DNA from 3 places in the Robertmurraya sp. GLU-23 genome. Region 3 is predicted to be linked to each of the others. Evidence: riboswitches for the same ligand, from Rfam matches in the RefSeq annotation. Region 3 holds a riboswitch; each other region holds the start of a gene.

Region 1 (4,903 bases), on a different contig from region 3:
GATCGTCTAGATGTGATGAGTGAATTCAAACGGGGAGAGTTCCGCTACCTGATCGCAACCGATGTGGCTGCCCGCGGGATTGATATTGAAAATATTTCCCTCGTGATTAACTTTGATATTCCATATGAAAAAGAGAGCTATGTCCATCGCACAGGAAGAACTGGCCGGGCGGGGATGAAAGGAAAGGCTACTACGTTTGTTACAGAAAGAGAAAAACGACTGTTAGACGAAATTGAGCAGCTCATTGGTTTTCATATTCCACAGAAGGAGAAACCTGCTTCGGGGCAAGTGGAGAGATCACGATCTGCCTTTGAAGAGAAGATTGGTTCAGAGCCGGAGATTAAGCAACTAAAAAGCGAGGAACTCAATAAGGATATCACCAAACTCTATTTTAATGGCGGCAAGAAAAAGAAGCTGCGGGCCGTAGATTTTGTCGGAACCATTTCTAAAATTGATGGTGTTTCTGCACAGGATATCGGAATTATCACGATTCTTGACACCGTCTCTTATGTAGAAATCTTGAATGGCAAAGGGGCACAGGTGTTGTCCGAAATGAAACATACAACGGTAAAAGGGAAACAATTAAAGGTTCATATAGCCAGAAGATAAGCACTTCTTAAAGAGGTGCTTTTTTAATTGGAAAAAAAGAACAAAACCCCATTGACAGAATATAACTCTTACTTTAATATTATCATTATCAATAATGATAATAAAAACAAGGGGGATTTACGATGATTAGCAATGCAACAATCTTAAGCATGGTCGCAGTTATTATTTTTTCTATTCTTCTATTTACTAGTGCCATTCTAATAACAAAAAAACAGGTAGGAATTTCACTCAAGCCGTTAATAATAGGTAGCATCGGGTTTGTTATTATCACTCAAGTATTAGAGAAACTTCTTCATGTTGCAGTCATAACCAATTTTCCAAACTATGCGGAACATCCATGGTTATTTGGATTATACGGCGGTTTTGCAGCAGGGATATTTGAGGAAGTAGGGCGCTATATCTTATTTATCTGGCTGTTGAAAAAATATCAGGATTACAAAGGTGGCCTGTCTTTCGGGGTAGGCTGGGGTGGCATTGAAGCCGTAGTTATTGCCCTTTCAACGGTTGTACCATTTCTTCTCTTTGCAACGATGATCAATGCAGGTACATTTGATGCCTCTATCGGAGCTAGTCTTCCGAGTGATCAAGCAGCTACCATTAAAGAAACATTATTAAATCAAGGAGTTTCTCACTACCTATGGGGAATACCAGAGCGTTTCTTTGCTCTCTTTATGCAAATCGCTTTCACTTTACTTGTTTTACTAGCTGTTATTAAAAAGAAGTTTCAATACGTACTGCTCGCAATTATCGCTCATGCGGCAATTGATTTTCCTTTAGCCTTCTACCAAACTGGATACATCAAAAGCTTATGGATTATTGAGTTGTACATTGCCTTCATCGGAGTTCTATCTTTCTTCATTATAAAAAGATTAAGAAAATTGCTGATTGGGTAAAAATACCTGAGACAAAAGTTGGTTTTAATAAAGTATAATAAAAGAAAAACTGTAAAAGGCAAACTTCTCCGAAAGGGAAGGACGCAAAGCCATGAGCCTAATCGCTTGATCTAGCGAATGGTTGTCAGGTTGCCAGGTCTCATTTTGTGAGCCTCGGCTGGCAGAATGGGGGAACTTGAAATGAAAAAGCTAGTAGTATCAATGATTGTTGTGTTGCTTTTTTCAATAGGAGGCTTTGGATCAAAAATGAGTGCTTCTACTGTAGATCGCTCCACCTGGCTATGGAATCCATGGGAAATTGTTAGTGATGAAGCGGGAACAATAAGCTTTCTCGAACAAAAGCAAATCAACAAAGTCTATGTACAAGTCGATCGTGATATCCCAATGAATGTGTACCGTAGCTTTACTACGAAGGCATCAGTAAAAGGGATAAAAGTATATGCTCTAGACGGAGCACCAAGCTGGGTAGCTCCAAAAGGATATCGAAATCAAGATGCGTTAATGAACTGGTTAAAAACCTATCAAGCTGGGTCAACCGCTTCTCAAAAATTTACGGGTATTCATTTAGATGTAGAGCCCTACTTATATAGCGGTTGGAATACGAATAGAGCAGCTACTGTAAAAAGTTATCAAGAACTGATAACAAAAGCGAATACTTCAGCTGCAGGATTAAAACTACCACTTGAAGCGGACCTGCCATTCTGGTTTGATGAAGTTTCTTATAATAATACGTATGGTAAAGGAAATCTAGCGGAGTGGGTCATTACAAAAACGAATAGTGTAACGATTATGGCCTATCGTGATACCGCCCCAGCTATCATTGAAATCGTCAAAAATGAAGTAGCCTTTGCTGGGAAACATAATAAGGCATTAGTCATCGGTGTAGAAACAGGTGCAACAGACGAAGGAGATATAATTTCCTTTTTTGAAGAAGGCGAAGCATATATGAACGAGCAGCTTGCTTCAGTTGCCTCTCATTACGGAACCACTCTTGGATACAAGGGAATTGCTATCCACCATGTAGGAAGCTGGAAAACCATGAAACCATAAAGAACGAAAGAAAGCACTTGTCAAAGAGTGCTTTTTTGTTCATATTCAGTCCTTTTTCTGGTCTAAAAAACATCATATACTTTGTTTAAAGCTTGGAAACAGGGAGGGCTCTGTTTATGAACCTGAAACATTTACAATATTTTCGTGTGCTAGCGAAAACACAGCATTATACAAAAGCAGCCGCTCAGCTATATATCACACAACCAAGTCTTAGCCAGGCAATCGGCGAGCTTGAAAAAGAATTAAGTATCAAGTTATTTGAAAAGGTTGGTCGAAATATTAAGCTGACCAAATACGGCCACTATTTTTTAACCTATGTGGAAAATGGATTAGAGGAGCTTGAAAAGGGTGAAAGGAATCTTCAAAAGCTCACCAATGCCAATACGGGTATCATTGACTTAGCATTCATTTTCTCCTTAGGAGCCGATTTTGTCCCATCGATTATTCAGTCTTTTATGGAAGAAAATGAGGGCGGACAAGTAACGTTTTCTTGTATTCAAGGAACCACACAGAATATCATCCAAGGCTTAAAGGAAGAAAATTATGACCTTGCTTTTTGTACGTATGCGGAACATGAACCAGAGATTGATTTTATTCCATTAATGAAGAGAGATATTGTACTCATCACTCATAAAGATCATCCGTTAGCATCCAAGGATTCCGTGGAATTAATGGATATTGCTGAGGAAAAATTCATTTGTTTTAACAAGAAAAGTCTATTTCGTCCCGTAATCGATCAATTATTTACGGATGCCGGAATCACTCCATATATATCTTGTGAAGTAGCAGAAGATACGGCATTGGTGGGCTTAGTGGCAGCCAAACAAGGAGTGGGAATCCTTCCGCGATCCTCCACCTTAGACCTGTTTGACATTAAAGTTCTACCTTTTCAGGAGCCGCTCCCAGAACAAATTATCTACATGGCGAGTGTAAAGAATCGTTACCTATCACCTGTAGTGGAAAAGTTTAAAAGTTATATTGAAAGAAATTCACTTAACTTATTTTTCATAGGGTAAGCCTATAGATCTCACCAAAAAACCGATTGGTATTTATGGATTGTCTGTTTTAAAATAGTCGTATAAACAAGTTTGTGAAATAATGAGCAAGAGAAAGAGGGAATCTATGATGAAAAAGGTACTTATGCTAAACGGTGTGAATCTTAATATGTTTGGAAAACGTAATCCGAAGGTGTATGGAACGATTACCCTAGATGAAATTAATGAAAGCATGAAAAAGTTAGCAGAAGAGTTAGATCTAGAACTTGAAACATTCCAAACGAACTGTGAGGGAGAGATGGTAGATCGCATTCATCAAGCCTATCGTGAAAAAGTCGATGCAGTGATTATTAATGCTGGTGCCTGGACCCACTATAGCTACGGAATTCGCGATGCTTTAGATATTTTAGAAGTACCGTTTATTGAGATTCATATGTCTAATATCCATGCAAGAGATGAATTTAGACATCGTTCTGTATTTGCAGAAATTGCTCAAGGTCAGATTAGCGGTTTTGGATGTGACAGTTACTTATTAGGGTTAAGAGCCGCAAAAACACTTATTGATGAAAAGCAATTACAAGAAGCTTAAAAAAGCTAGCAGGCCAATGACTAAAGGGTTCCGTTTTTTGGGTACTTTATTAATTAAAATCACAAGACAAGACGTATGAATTTGCATACGTCTTGTAGTAATTAACATGATTAAGTATTGTACAATTAAAACTGGTCGATAAAAAGCTGCGGATCCTCACATTTAGGTTAGGAGGGTCCGCACTTATCAGTTGAGGGATCAGGTTAAGCACCCGAGCTGAAAAATAGACGGAGAAATTCCGATTAATTAGTAATTGTTATTAAAAAAAGCTTAAATAAACGGAGAGATTCCGCCTATTGGCTCAAAAAATTCGAAAATAGGAGATTTTGCTTTGCATAAGCGGAAAACCTCCCCTTATTTACCCCGAAATCTGCTCCATTCTGCATCTAACCGGAAATTCTCCGCTTATTACGCTAGTTACTCGATTAAGGCCAAGACAAAGGGACCCAATACCTGCTAGCATTGTTATTGAAGATACGAACGTAGTTGTTGTAGTTTTGCTTTTCCAAAGTGATCCTCTAAGGTTCTTACTGCACTTTCCACTACAAACTGCCTCTTTTGGCTAGGCTGCAAAAGCTCCTCTAAGATGAAATCGAGCAGCTCGATATATTTCACAGAGTCAGTCATATGCACGCTCTCTTTTTTTAGACTCATAATTTCAAGTGTAAGTTGTTCTTGATAAGATTTATCTTTCTTATGACAAGTTGGAGACCAATCATCCAACAGTTCCGGTGGAAGAAGTTGCTCACCGGTTTCCCCTACATTCT
Region 2 (4,903 bases), on a different contig from region 3:
AGGGAGTTTACTTATGAAGTAAGTAAAATGTTTATATTATGCCACTTGATAAATCTCCATCGGATCAAAGATAGACCAAAGAGCAAAATCCTGTTCAACTTGTTTTCTATTCGGTGAATAGATATAAACAGATTCCAGGGAAAATACTTCAAAGTCTATTTTAAAAACTTCCAAAGGGGACCATTTTTGCTCTTTATCAGCTGCCTCAATGTTTTTCAAAGAAGTAGAAATTCGTTCTTCTACTTCTTTGTCGATACAATCAATGACTTTTCCATACTCAGCTTTAAGATAAAATTCATTCATTTCACCTTTTAATAAAATGCTGCTACAATCACGATGTTGATAAAGAAAGTCAATGATACAATCCTCTCCAATAAAACAATCAGAAATTGTTGATGGGTTCATTAATGTTGCTTTAAACATTATTTTTTTCATCTGAATTCCTCCTAAATTATGCTGCTGTCACAACATCTAAGATTATTAATTCACCTGACTTCACGCCCACTTGTAACATGAGTGCATTGCCAGCTACCTTCCCAACTTCTAATAGATATAAATAGCCATGCTCAGGAGAGAAAGATTGATATTCTCCTTCTTGCTTTAGCAATCGAAGCACTCGGCCTTTGTTACAATTAAAATAATCTAGAAATCGATTTTTTTTAGACTCTGCCATGTGTAATCACCTTAACCTTATATTTGATTTTGAACTGAAGAGAGCGAATCAATAAGAGAAGCAACATGAGTAGTTCGGATACCACGTAAATCACTACCATGTTGAGCTTTTAAAATTTGTCGTGCATGAGTAGCATCTACTGCAGAAATAATTTCTTCGTTACGAATCCATTCTTCATGCTTGCGAACCAAATACGACATTTTAAAAGCAGTTCGATTCCGTCTCTCTCCTCTGTACACTTCCTGACTAGGTAAAACTGCTGTCACCTTATCCAACTTAAGGAATAAGGGTGGGTTGTTTTCACCTTGATCGATGTTGAAAAACGCATGATCATTTAACATAAGGTGATAAACATGAATGTCCCCTTCAGCAATAACCTCTCCATTTCGATAAATGCGGTTTTCAGTAACTACAAATTGTGTCTCAATCCCCGTATAAAACTCGATCATCATCATGCAATTTCCTCCTGTAAACACGAAAAAAGATCGAAACCTTCGCTTGGAACTAAGTCCTCTCGAAGAATATCAATCTCATTTAATGAATCCGCCAATTTTAAGTTTTTGTTTTTTCTACTATGAAGTTTAAGAGTTAAAGAGTTGTTAGATACAACAGCACTTATCCCTTTCTTCATATAAAGTCCTCTAGGGTCAATCATTTGATATGACGGCCTTTTCCTTAATTCCTTGAACCAATCAACATCCTTCATAGATGGGTACTCCAGAATACATTCCACACAAGTTACAAGCGGTTCAAGACAACCAATGGTTAGATCAAAAAGGTAAAGTCCACCATGTAACTCTCCATCAAAACTTACTCGATAGGCCTTCATTGTGGTTCGTGGTTGGTTTTCAAAAGGTTCAATTCGAAACTTTGCTCCATCCATGGACCATTCAAAGCCTTTCTTTACCGTTTTAAAATAGATCCCTTTTAGTCTCTTTTCTAAATCAACAGGCTCGATAGGAGCAAAACAAGTAATTTTAAACATGTTCATCATCTCCTAACTGCCTCTTAATACAATCCTTAGAAAAAAAGACTCTCCCACTCTTCTTGTAGAAACCCTCTTCACAAGAATTTTTGCAACTAGATACATAGCCCATAAATCAACGCCCCTTCTTAATGTTTTAAGATAGTTTTTTTAACTTCCCTCTCCATTTAAAACCACGCAAAAAAGCGCCCTTTAAGAATGGACTTTTAATAAACACTACTAATGTTAATAGTGTTTGAGTCTCATCCCTAAAGGACGCTTGTAGTTTAAAATAGAATGCCCGCTAACCAAATGATCGGTTGCCAAAAAATAAAAAAATTAGAAAAAAACTATAATCAAATTTTATCATTTTTTGGTACCTGGATTCAAGACATTATAGTAAATTTGCTACAGTTTCAATAAATTCTGGGTTTACTTCCACTTTAGCTAGATTAGATAATTGTAAAGCTTGTTCTTCTGAAATGTATACTTTGTTTTCACTTTCTTCAAAAGATAACTTCTCTTTTTTAATTTGACTTAAAGGAATTTCTCTAAGAGAAGAAGCAATTATTTCAGGTGTTACATTAGAGATCCCGTTATTGCACGAATGAATCTCTTTTGTTACGTAGATTAGTTCTGTTACTGATTCGTGTTCTCCTTCAAATACCACTCTTTTAATATAATAAAGTACATTTATAATTGATTCATTTGTCATGAGATATCATCCTTTTATTCGTGTGTTAACTATAGTGTACATAATTAGAAAATTGATTATTGTAGATTTTCACAATATATTAGGGTACAAATTTAAAAAAGTATAGAATATTATCTAATCAAGTTAAGGTTACTGCCTTATTCATACAGTAACTTGTAAATTGAAAGTTTGTAATTTCTAAATTCCCTAAGTTTTTCATTATTCATTCTCCTCTTAATTCATACTAAGAGGGTCGGTTACACTAGTTGCTCCACATAATCCAAGTGTCCAAATAAAGATTATATTTCTCAGCTTCCCCAATTCATTGGTTTAGTATCTGATTCAATGTTTACATTATTAATTATCACTTTGTATAATTCAGAATTTCATTATTCCTTACCTATAATATACCAAATACACCAAAAATGGTATATTTTTAGTTCAATTTACCCATGTTTGTATATATCTATATAAATATAAATACCAATTTATATTTTTATCCTTTATCAGACTAAAATGATTATAATACAGAATTTTGATAGTGGAAATATTTTTGGATGGGTAATGCGGAGGAAATTGTTACCAATAAGGAATCATTAAGTGGTTATCTATCAATTATCCAATATGTATATTAATCTATTCTTAAATTTATAAGGTACACTATTATTTTATCATGAAATGTTTAAGAAATATAAAAAAAGCAGATGTATACATCTGCTCCAATCTTAAAATCTTCTGTGTATCCTGAACGTTTTAAAGGAATCTGAAATTATCTCAATGTATACTGTTGTTTTTTTTACAACTCCATTTGAGTATTGAACTTCAAATTCAAAAGCTGCAGGTCCAACCTTTAAGTTCTTGGGATATTCGAGGAAAGTTACATCATACAATTCCCCTTTATAGAGAATATTTGTTTGATAGTTTAATGGCACGGAAGTATTAACAAGTGATTGGTCTGCTCGACTCGCTTTGAGTGTTGCTTTCACGTAGTTTGTCGGATATGGCGAGGTTTCTGCATCCAGCAAGAACTTTTCCCCACTATAAAACTGGTTAGGTTGATTTCCCTCTTTTAAGTGCTGCTGTTTCCAAAGTTCCGTATGGTTAACGTATCCATTAATAATTAAAGGTTTAGAATAGAACCATGTAGAGGTTCCAATTTCATCGTAACCATCATTGACTGTTGTTCGTATATCGTATCTTCCAACCTCTGTGACAAATGAATAACATTGCTCGACTCCACTTGCAACATTTGTTCTTGAAAGAACTGTGGATTCTGTTCCATTATCCTTTTTAATAAAGATCTTCACCGTTAATGGGTTGTTATCTTCATCTTGTGGTCTAGAACAGACTTGTACGGTATCGCCTTCATATACATCAGTTGGAGTATAAGTGAGATCAACGGTTGGCAACGTATTAACTAGAATAGTTCCCTGTTTAGTATTATCAGCATCCGTTTCATTGGTTTCAGCAATCACATTATTGTCATCCACCTTAAACATAAAAGTTCGATTGCCAGATGTCTCAGCTGTAAAGGTATAGGTTAAGGTCTGGTCGCTACCAGAATTATGCGACGGTATATCTAGTTGTGTTTTACGATTTCCTTGTTCATAGAAACCAACTTTATAAGCTCCTACATTTAATTCACCGTTATTGCCTGCTACCATAGAGGCTTTATATTGTCTTCCCTTTACTAAGTGTGTTACTGGAGAATTATTCGTGTCTGTTATTGTTATGGTTTTTGCTGTAAGGTTTGTTGAATAAACTGTTCCCTCGTACTCAACCTCTACATCCCATTGGTCGGAAGTGTAGTACTCATCCCAATGGTCAAACACCTCTTTTGATAAAGTACCCTCATAAGTCGCTGTCCCAGTATAGTCTACTATGTAGTCAGGAAGAGCAAAAGTTCCAGAATAAGCTTGTCTATACTTACTTACTGGAACATTTAAATCGTAGTCAATCCAAACCCCACGTCTGTACTTGTTAAGCTTTCCGCTTTCTGATTTCCAATAATAGGAGCCATTGGAATATTCTAAACGTGATGCTTGTAATGGCCCTAGACTTGCATAAAAATCAGCGTGGACAACTCCTGGTTCATCCCACCCATAGGCAACTAATCTTACATCAGAGGGAGAAAGACTTCTTGGCAACCCATAATATCGGTCAGGAGCCTCTCCTGGCATTGGATCAGTCCAGTTCCCTGCATAATAAGAAGTTGCGTTATTAGACATAAATCCCAAATAATAGTTTGCCGCCTTATCGTACCAATCCGATCTACCCAATGAACGGTACCTAATCCACATTTTTGTATTCTCAATGGAATATAAACCACCGCTTTTTGGAAGTGAGTAGGATACGTTTTGGCCAGTGGCACCATCATAATGAGTTCCATTATATGTAGTAGGAACAGGCGCTTCACTAGCAAATTCTCGATAATTAGAATCAGTCCAATATTGAGTCAGGGAAGCAGTTCTGCCACGTGCCCAATTATCTGTCCATGAAAGTGACACCCTTGGTATATTCCCGCTGTACCCATCCTCATTGATCCCCAGCCAGTAAACTACATCTTCATCGT
Region 3 (4,903 bases):
ATGTTCGTGTTATTATGCAAGAATCACGGAGGTATAAAAATGAATATACAACATTGGCTTTCACGAAATTTCTTTGTGTTTTTTATTACATGGGGTGCATTCTTACCCTATTGGACAGGATGGCTCGTACAAGATAAAGGATTAAGCGTTTCTGAAGCAAGTCTAATTATGGGAGTAGGATTAGTGGCAAGAGGACTTTCAACGCTGTTCGCTTTTCCTTTTGCGTCAAGGTTTTTAAGTGCTCATAAGGTGATTCTGAGTTTGACGGTTATCTCACTCATTTCCACCGTTCTTTATATTCCATCTTCTTCGTTTACAACCTTATTCGTTGTAACGATCCTATTTAGTGCTGTTTATCCGACACTTTTGCCTGCTGTCGAAAGTGCCGCGGCAGTGTTAGTAAGTCAACATGGAATACATTATGGAAAAAGTCGTAAATACGGATCGATTGGATTTGTTGTTTCTGTTTTTATTATTAGTATGTTAACAGGGCAGTGGGGAGAGCAAGCCATATTGTGGAGTATGTTTGTTGGTCTTGGTTTCATGCTAATTATGTCTTTTTTACCAACACCGCCTATTTTATTAGAGGCACCATCGAAACAAAATCGAAAAGGGGCATTATCTGTCCAGAAACTATTAGAAGTTAAAAGCTTTCCGATCGTATTACTCATTGTTGTGTTATTACAAGGAGCACATGCTTCTTATTACAACTATGGATATATTTATTTACAAGACTTACAAGTGAATCAATATTATATCGGTTTGATTATTAACATAGCGGTCATTTTTGAAATCTTTTACTTTATGAAAGCAGATTCCTTGTTTCAAAAATGGAATACATCCTCCTTATTATTGCTAGCGGCAGCTGGTTCGACTTTAAGGTGGATCCTTTTGTTTTTGTTCCCCAATATCTGGGTATTTATTCTTTCTCAAGGTTTACATGCTTTATCCTTTGGAGTGGCACATTACGCGTTTATTACTTATATCACTAAGAATCTACCAAAGGAACAAATTCCAAATGCTCAAGGAATTTATTCTGCGATTGCATTAAGCTTGAGCACGGCTGTATTAACACTGATAGGTGGATTCTTGTATGAGATTTCCCCGAATCTTGCCTTTTTAGGTATGATTATTTGTACCATTCCGGCGATTTTAGTTATTGTTGGTTCAAGAAGGCGGTTTAATTATTAAAAAAGTTTGTGGGGAGCATGGACCTATTAAAGTTCATGCTCTTTTTGCATAACTTATGACGCGAAAGTTTCTGATTTTTCAGCCTACATGTCATAAACGAGTTTTTATGACATGTAGGCTTCTTATTTTTAAACTCTAATGTCATAAACGAGTTCTTATGACGCGTAGGCTTCTGATTTTTCGACTCTCAAGTCATAAACTTTTTCTTATGACGCACTATATAAACATATTAAGATTTGGAGGTACATCATGACGAAAGAAAACAGTGAGTACAAAAGCCTTTTATCAATTAGTGAAGAGAATGAGCAAAAATTAGAAATAAGCTCAACAGGTTATGGGCTTGTAAGTACTTCAGATGAAACAGAACAAAATCATCAGAATAATCATGGACAGAAATAAGTGGGTTGGAAAAAGCAGTGAATTTTCACTGCTTTTTCATTTAAAAAAACGTAAAGTAGCCACTGAATAATCAGTGGCTGACAGATTAATCTTTGTTCTTTTCGTTACTTTTGCTTTGTTGCTCGGCTTGACGTTTCGCTTCTTCTCTTTGCTTCTCGGAGGCTTTACGCTGTTCTTCCGCTAGTCGTTTGGCTTCTTCTTTTTGCTTCTCGGCAGCTTTACGCTGTTCTTCTGCTAGACGTTTGGCTTCTTCTTTTTGCTTCTCGGCAGCTTTACGCTGTTCTTCTTCTAAGCGATTTGCTTCTTCTTTTTGCTTTTCCGCTGCTTTGCGTTGTTCTTCTTCTAAGCGATTTGTTTCTTCTTTTTGTTGTTCTGAAGGTTGCTGAACAGAATTTTCCTTTTTTGCAACAGATGCTAACTGAACCTCAGTGCTATCCGAAATTGCTTCTGTCTTTACATCATCGGTTTCCGTCTTTTCTTCGTCAGTTCCTTCTACATCTGGGTTTATTTGTTCCTCTTGTTCTATAGTGGACACGGTTTGTTTAGGAGCCTTCTTTTTTCCATTCGATAGTTCAGACGGATGGATGCCTAGTTCCTTTGCAACATCTCCAAATCCCTTGTCTTCACCATTAAAAAGAGCGCCAACTTCCTCAACGGTCTTATCTGTTGCATTAGCTAGGATAAATACCTGTACAATTTGGCCATATCCCAAACCGGAATCACGTAACTCTTTTACTTTTGTTTCATCAAGTCCATTTACAATCGAAGGGAGTTTGGCTAGAACTTGTTGTTTCTCCTCAACGTCTTCTAGTAAGCTTTCATCTAGTAGTTCGCCAACTTCTTCATTTAATTCAGTTGAATCTTCAAGCTTTTCATCTAATTCTAAAACCTGTTCCTCATTCATCTTTTCATTTATTATCATTTCAGCAATTGTTTCTTCAGCATCTGTAAGTATTTTTAGATAGTCTTCAATAGCTTCTTGAACAAATTCTTGTTTTTCTTCTTCGGACATGGCCTTTGCCTCTGCGATACGTTCTTCCGCAAATTGAAGGAGTAAATCTGTTTCTTCGGAGCCATTAGATGCAAGGAATAGTTGAATGTCTTCTACTAATCGATCCATGCTATAGATAAATTGGTCAGGCGTTGTTCCTGGATCGTAACTGTCAGCGGTTTCCTCGGCAAGTACAGAGTTACCAAACAAAAACATACTTGAGATAACGAGTGGAGCGGTCCATTTTCTTTTCATCCATTTTTCTCCCTGGAATAAATTTAGAAATCTTTATCCAAAAGACTTTTATTGAAACAAAAAGGACTAGTCCCGAAGAATAGTCCTGTAGTCCTACATTCTCTTCGGTAACTGGCAGGCGTAGTTCATTTGACCTTAGCCCCTGTAGTTTTGCGTCCTTATATTTCTATAAGTTTGCCCTTATCGGATATTTCCTGCTTCTATCTTACTATCGGGAAGGATTTTAATATACAGGTAAAAATTCACTGTGAGGAGTATCTAGAAATGAAGTAGTATAAACCTTCAAGCTGTTTTTTATAAGATAATCCAGACATTTTATTTTTAATAAATCGGGTATAACATAATAGTTAACTTTTTAAGCAAAAGGTGGGAGATTTTTTCGTGGGAAGAATGGAAAGACGACAACAAAGAAGGTCATCAAAGTTTTCTTGGAGTACCTTTACTTCAAAGAGCGCAAAAATCAAGTTACTTTCGGCAATTATAGGTATGGCTCTCGTTTTCTTTATGATTTTTAACATCTTAATCTGGACAACAGACGTGAGCAAGTTAGAAGAACCAGCACCACAACCGACCATCATTTTTGATCAAAGGGGAGAGGTCGCAAGTAAAATTGCATCATCTAATATTGAAGGCGTTAGTATTGAGAAAATACCGGACACTGTTGTACATGCGGTGATTGCAACAGAGGACCAGAGGTTTTATAAGCATGATGGAATTAACTATTTTGCCATTGCGAAGGCATTGATAAAAAACACCTTGAGTGGAGAAATCGTGGCTGGAGGTAGTACATTAACACAGCAGCTAGCTAAAAATGCTTTTTTAACACAAGAACGAACATATACTAGAAAGTTTAAAGAACTTATTATTACAAAAAGAATTGAACAAAAGTATTCAAAAGATGAAATTATGGAGAGATACTTAAACCAAATCTACTTTGGTGAAGGGGCATGGGGAATCCAACGTGCTGCCCAGACGTACTTTGGAAAGGATGTTAGTGAATTAACTCTTGGGGAATCAGCTATGATAGCGGGATTAATAAAAGCCCCGTCCATTTTGTCTCCATTTAAGGATATGGACCGATCGGTAGAACGAAGAGATCTTGTTTTATCACTTATGGAAGAAGAAGGCTATATTACGGAAGCGGAACGAAACGAGGCAAAAGAACAGACAATCGTTTTAGAAGGAAAAAAAATCGATGGTTATAAAGGGAAATACCCTTATTATGTCGACCATATCATTGCAGAAGCGATTGAACAATATGAACTAACTGAAAACGAGATTCTTTCAGGTGGTCTGAGAATTTATACAGAACTAAATCCAGTCATTCAAAATGCGGCTGAAGAAGTGTATAACGATAATAGCCTATTTCCTGAAAGTACGTCTGATCAGCTGCTTCAAAGTGGGGCAGCCTTTATCGACCCCGCTACAGGAGGAATCACCGCCCTTGTCGGAGGTAGAGGGGAACATGTGTTTAGAGGCTTTAACCATGCGACTCAATTAGAGCGTCAGCCAGGATCTACAATGAAGCCATTAGCTGCGTATACACCTGCCCTTGAACAAGGATATGACATATTTGATAAACTGCAGGATCGCCCTATCGACATTAATGGATATCAACCATTGAATTATGATAAACGTTTCCGTGGAGAGGTAACGATGTATGATGCCTTGGTAAACTCTTATAATGTACCTCCCGTATGGCTCCTTCAGAAAATGGGAGTGAAATATGGGGTCAATGCCGTGGTACGCTTTGGTATTTCGTTGGAGGAAGAAGACCAAACAGCTGGTATGACACTTGGCGGCCTACACAAAGGAGTATCACCTTTAGCAATGGCACAGGCTTATTCTACATTTGCCAACAAAGGGGTACGAATCACAGCCCATTCGATTACCCGAATTGAAGATGCAGAAGGAAAAGTGATTGCACAATGGAAAAATCATGCGATCAAGGTGACGGACCCAGAAGTTGCTGAGAAAATGACGTATATGTTAAAAGGAGTTGTTGATGAAGGGACAGGAGAAAATGCGAAGGTAAGTGGTTGGGATATTGCTGGAAAAACAGGAACG

The links. Region 3 has a riboswitch for cyclic di-GMP ahead of ACVBAX_RS19050 (DUF5667 domain-containing protein). Riboswitches for the same ligand answer to the same signal wherever they lie in the genome.
Region 1: it holds a riboswitch for cyclic di-GMP, as region 3 does, so the genes downstream of both, ACVBAX_RS14250 (amidase) here and ACVBAX_RS19050 (DUF5667 domain-containing protein) in region 3, are expected to answer to the same signal.
Region 2: it holds a riboswitch for cyclic di-GMP, as region 3 does, so the genes downstream of both, ACVBAX_RS13725 (hypothetical protein) here and ACVBAX_RS19050 (DUF5667 domain-containing protein) in region 3, are expected to answer to the same signal.

What each region holds. Positions count from the first base shown of each region.
Region 1 covers NZ_JBRKCV010000008.1:70,062-74,964, reverse strand. Annotated here, with positions in the region: gene ACVBAX_RS14260 (DEAD/DEAH box helicase) at 1-609, shown strand, start outside; gene ACVBAX_RS14255 (YhfC family intramembrane metalloprotease) at 732-1,502, shown strand; cyclic di-GMP riboswitch class I at 1,550-1,639, shown strand; gene ACVBAX_RS14250 (amidase) at 1,683-2,552, shown strand; gene ACVBAX_RS14245 (LysR family transcriptional regulator) at 2,669-3,568, shown strand; gene aroQ (type II 3-dehydroquinate dehydratase) at 3,678-4,136, shown strand; gene ACVBAX_RS14235 (TetR/AcrR family transcriptional regulator) at 4,602-4,903, opposite strand, start outside.
Region 2 covers NZ_JBRKCV010000007.1:196,080-200,982, forward strand. Annotated here, with positions in the region: gene ACVBAX_RS13705 (hypothetical protein) at 37-435, opposite strand; gene ACVBAX_RS13710 (hypothetical protein) at 452-673, opposite strand; gene ACVBAX_RS13715 (hypothetical protein) at 691-1,128, opposite strand; gene ACVBAX_RS13720 (hypothetical protein) at 1,125-1,658, opposite strand; gene ACVBAX_RS13725 (hypothetical protein) at 2,032-2,352, opposite strand; cyclic di-GMP riboswitch class II at 2,575-2,657, opposite strand; gene ACVBAX_RS13730 (CARDB domain-containing protein) at 3,057-4,903, opposite strand, start outside.
Region 3 covers NZ_JBRKCV010000014.1:86,357-91,259, forward strand. Annotated here, with positions in the region: gene ACVBAX_RS19040 (3-phenylpropionate MFS transporter) at 40-1,191, shown strand; gene ACVBAX_RS19045 (hypothetical protein) at 1,441-1,590, shown strand; gene ACVBAX_RS19050 (DUF5667 domain-containing protein) at 1,676-2,836, opposite strand; cyclic di-GMP riboswitch class I at 2,940-3,025, opposite strand; gene ACVBAX_RS19055 (transglycosylase domain-containing protein) at 3,227-4,903, shown strand, end outside.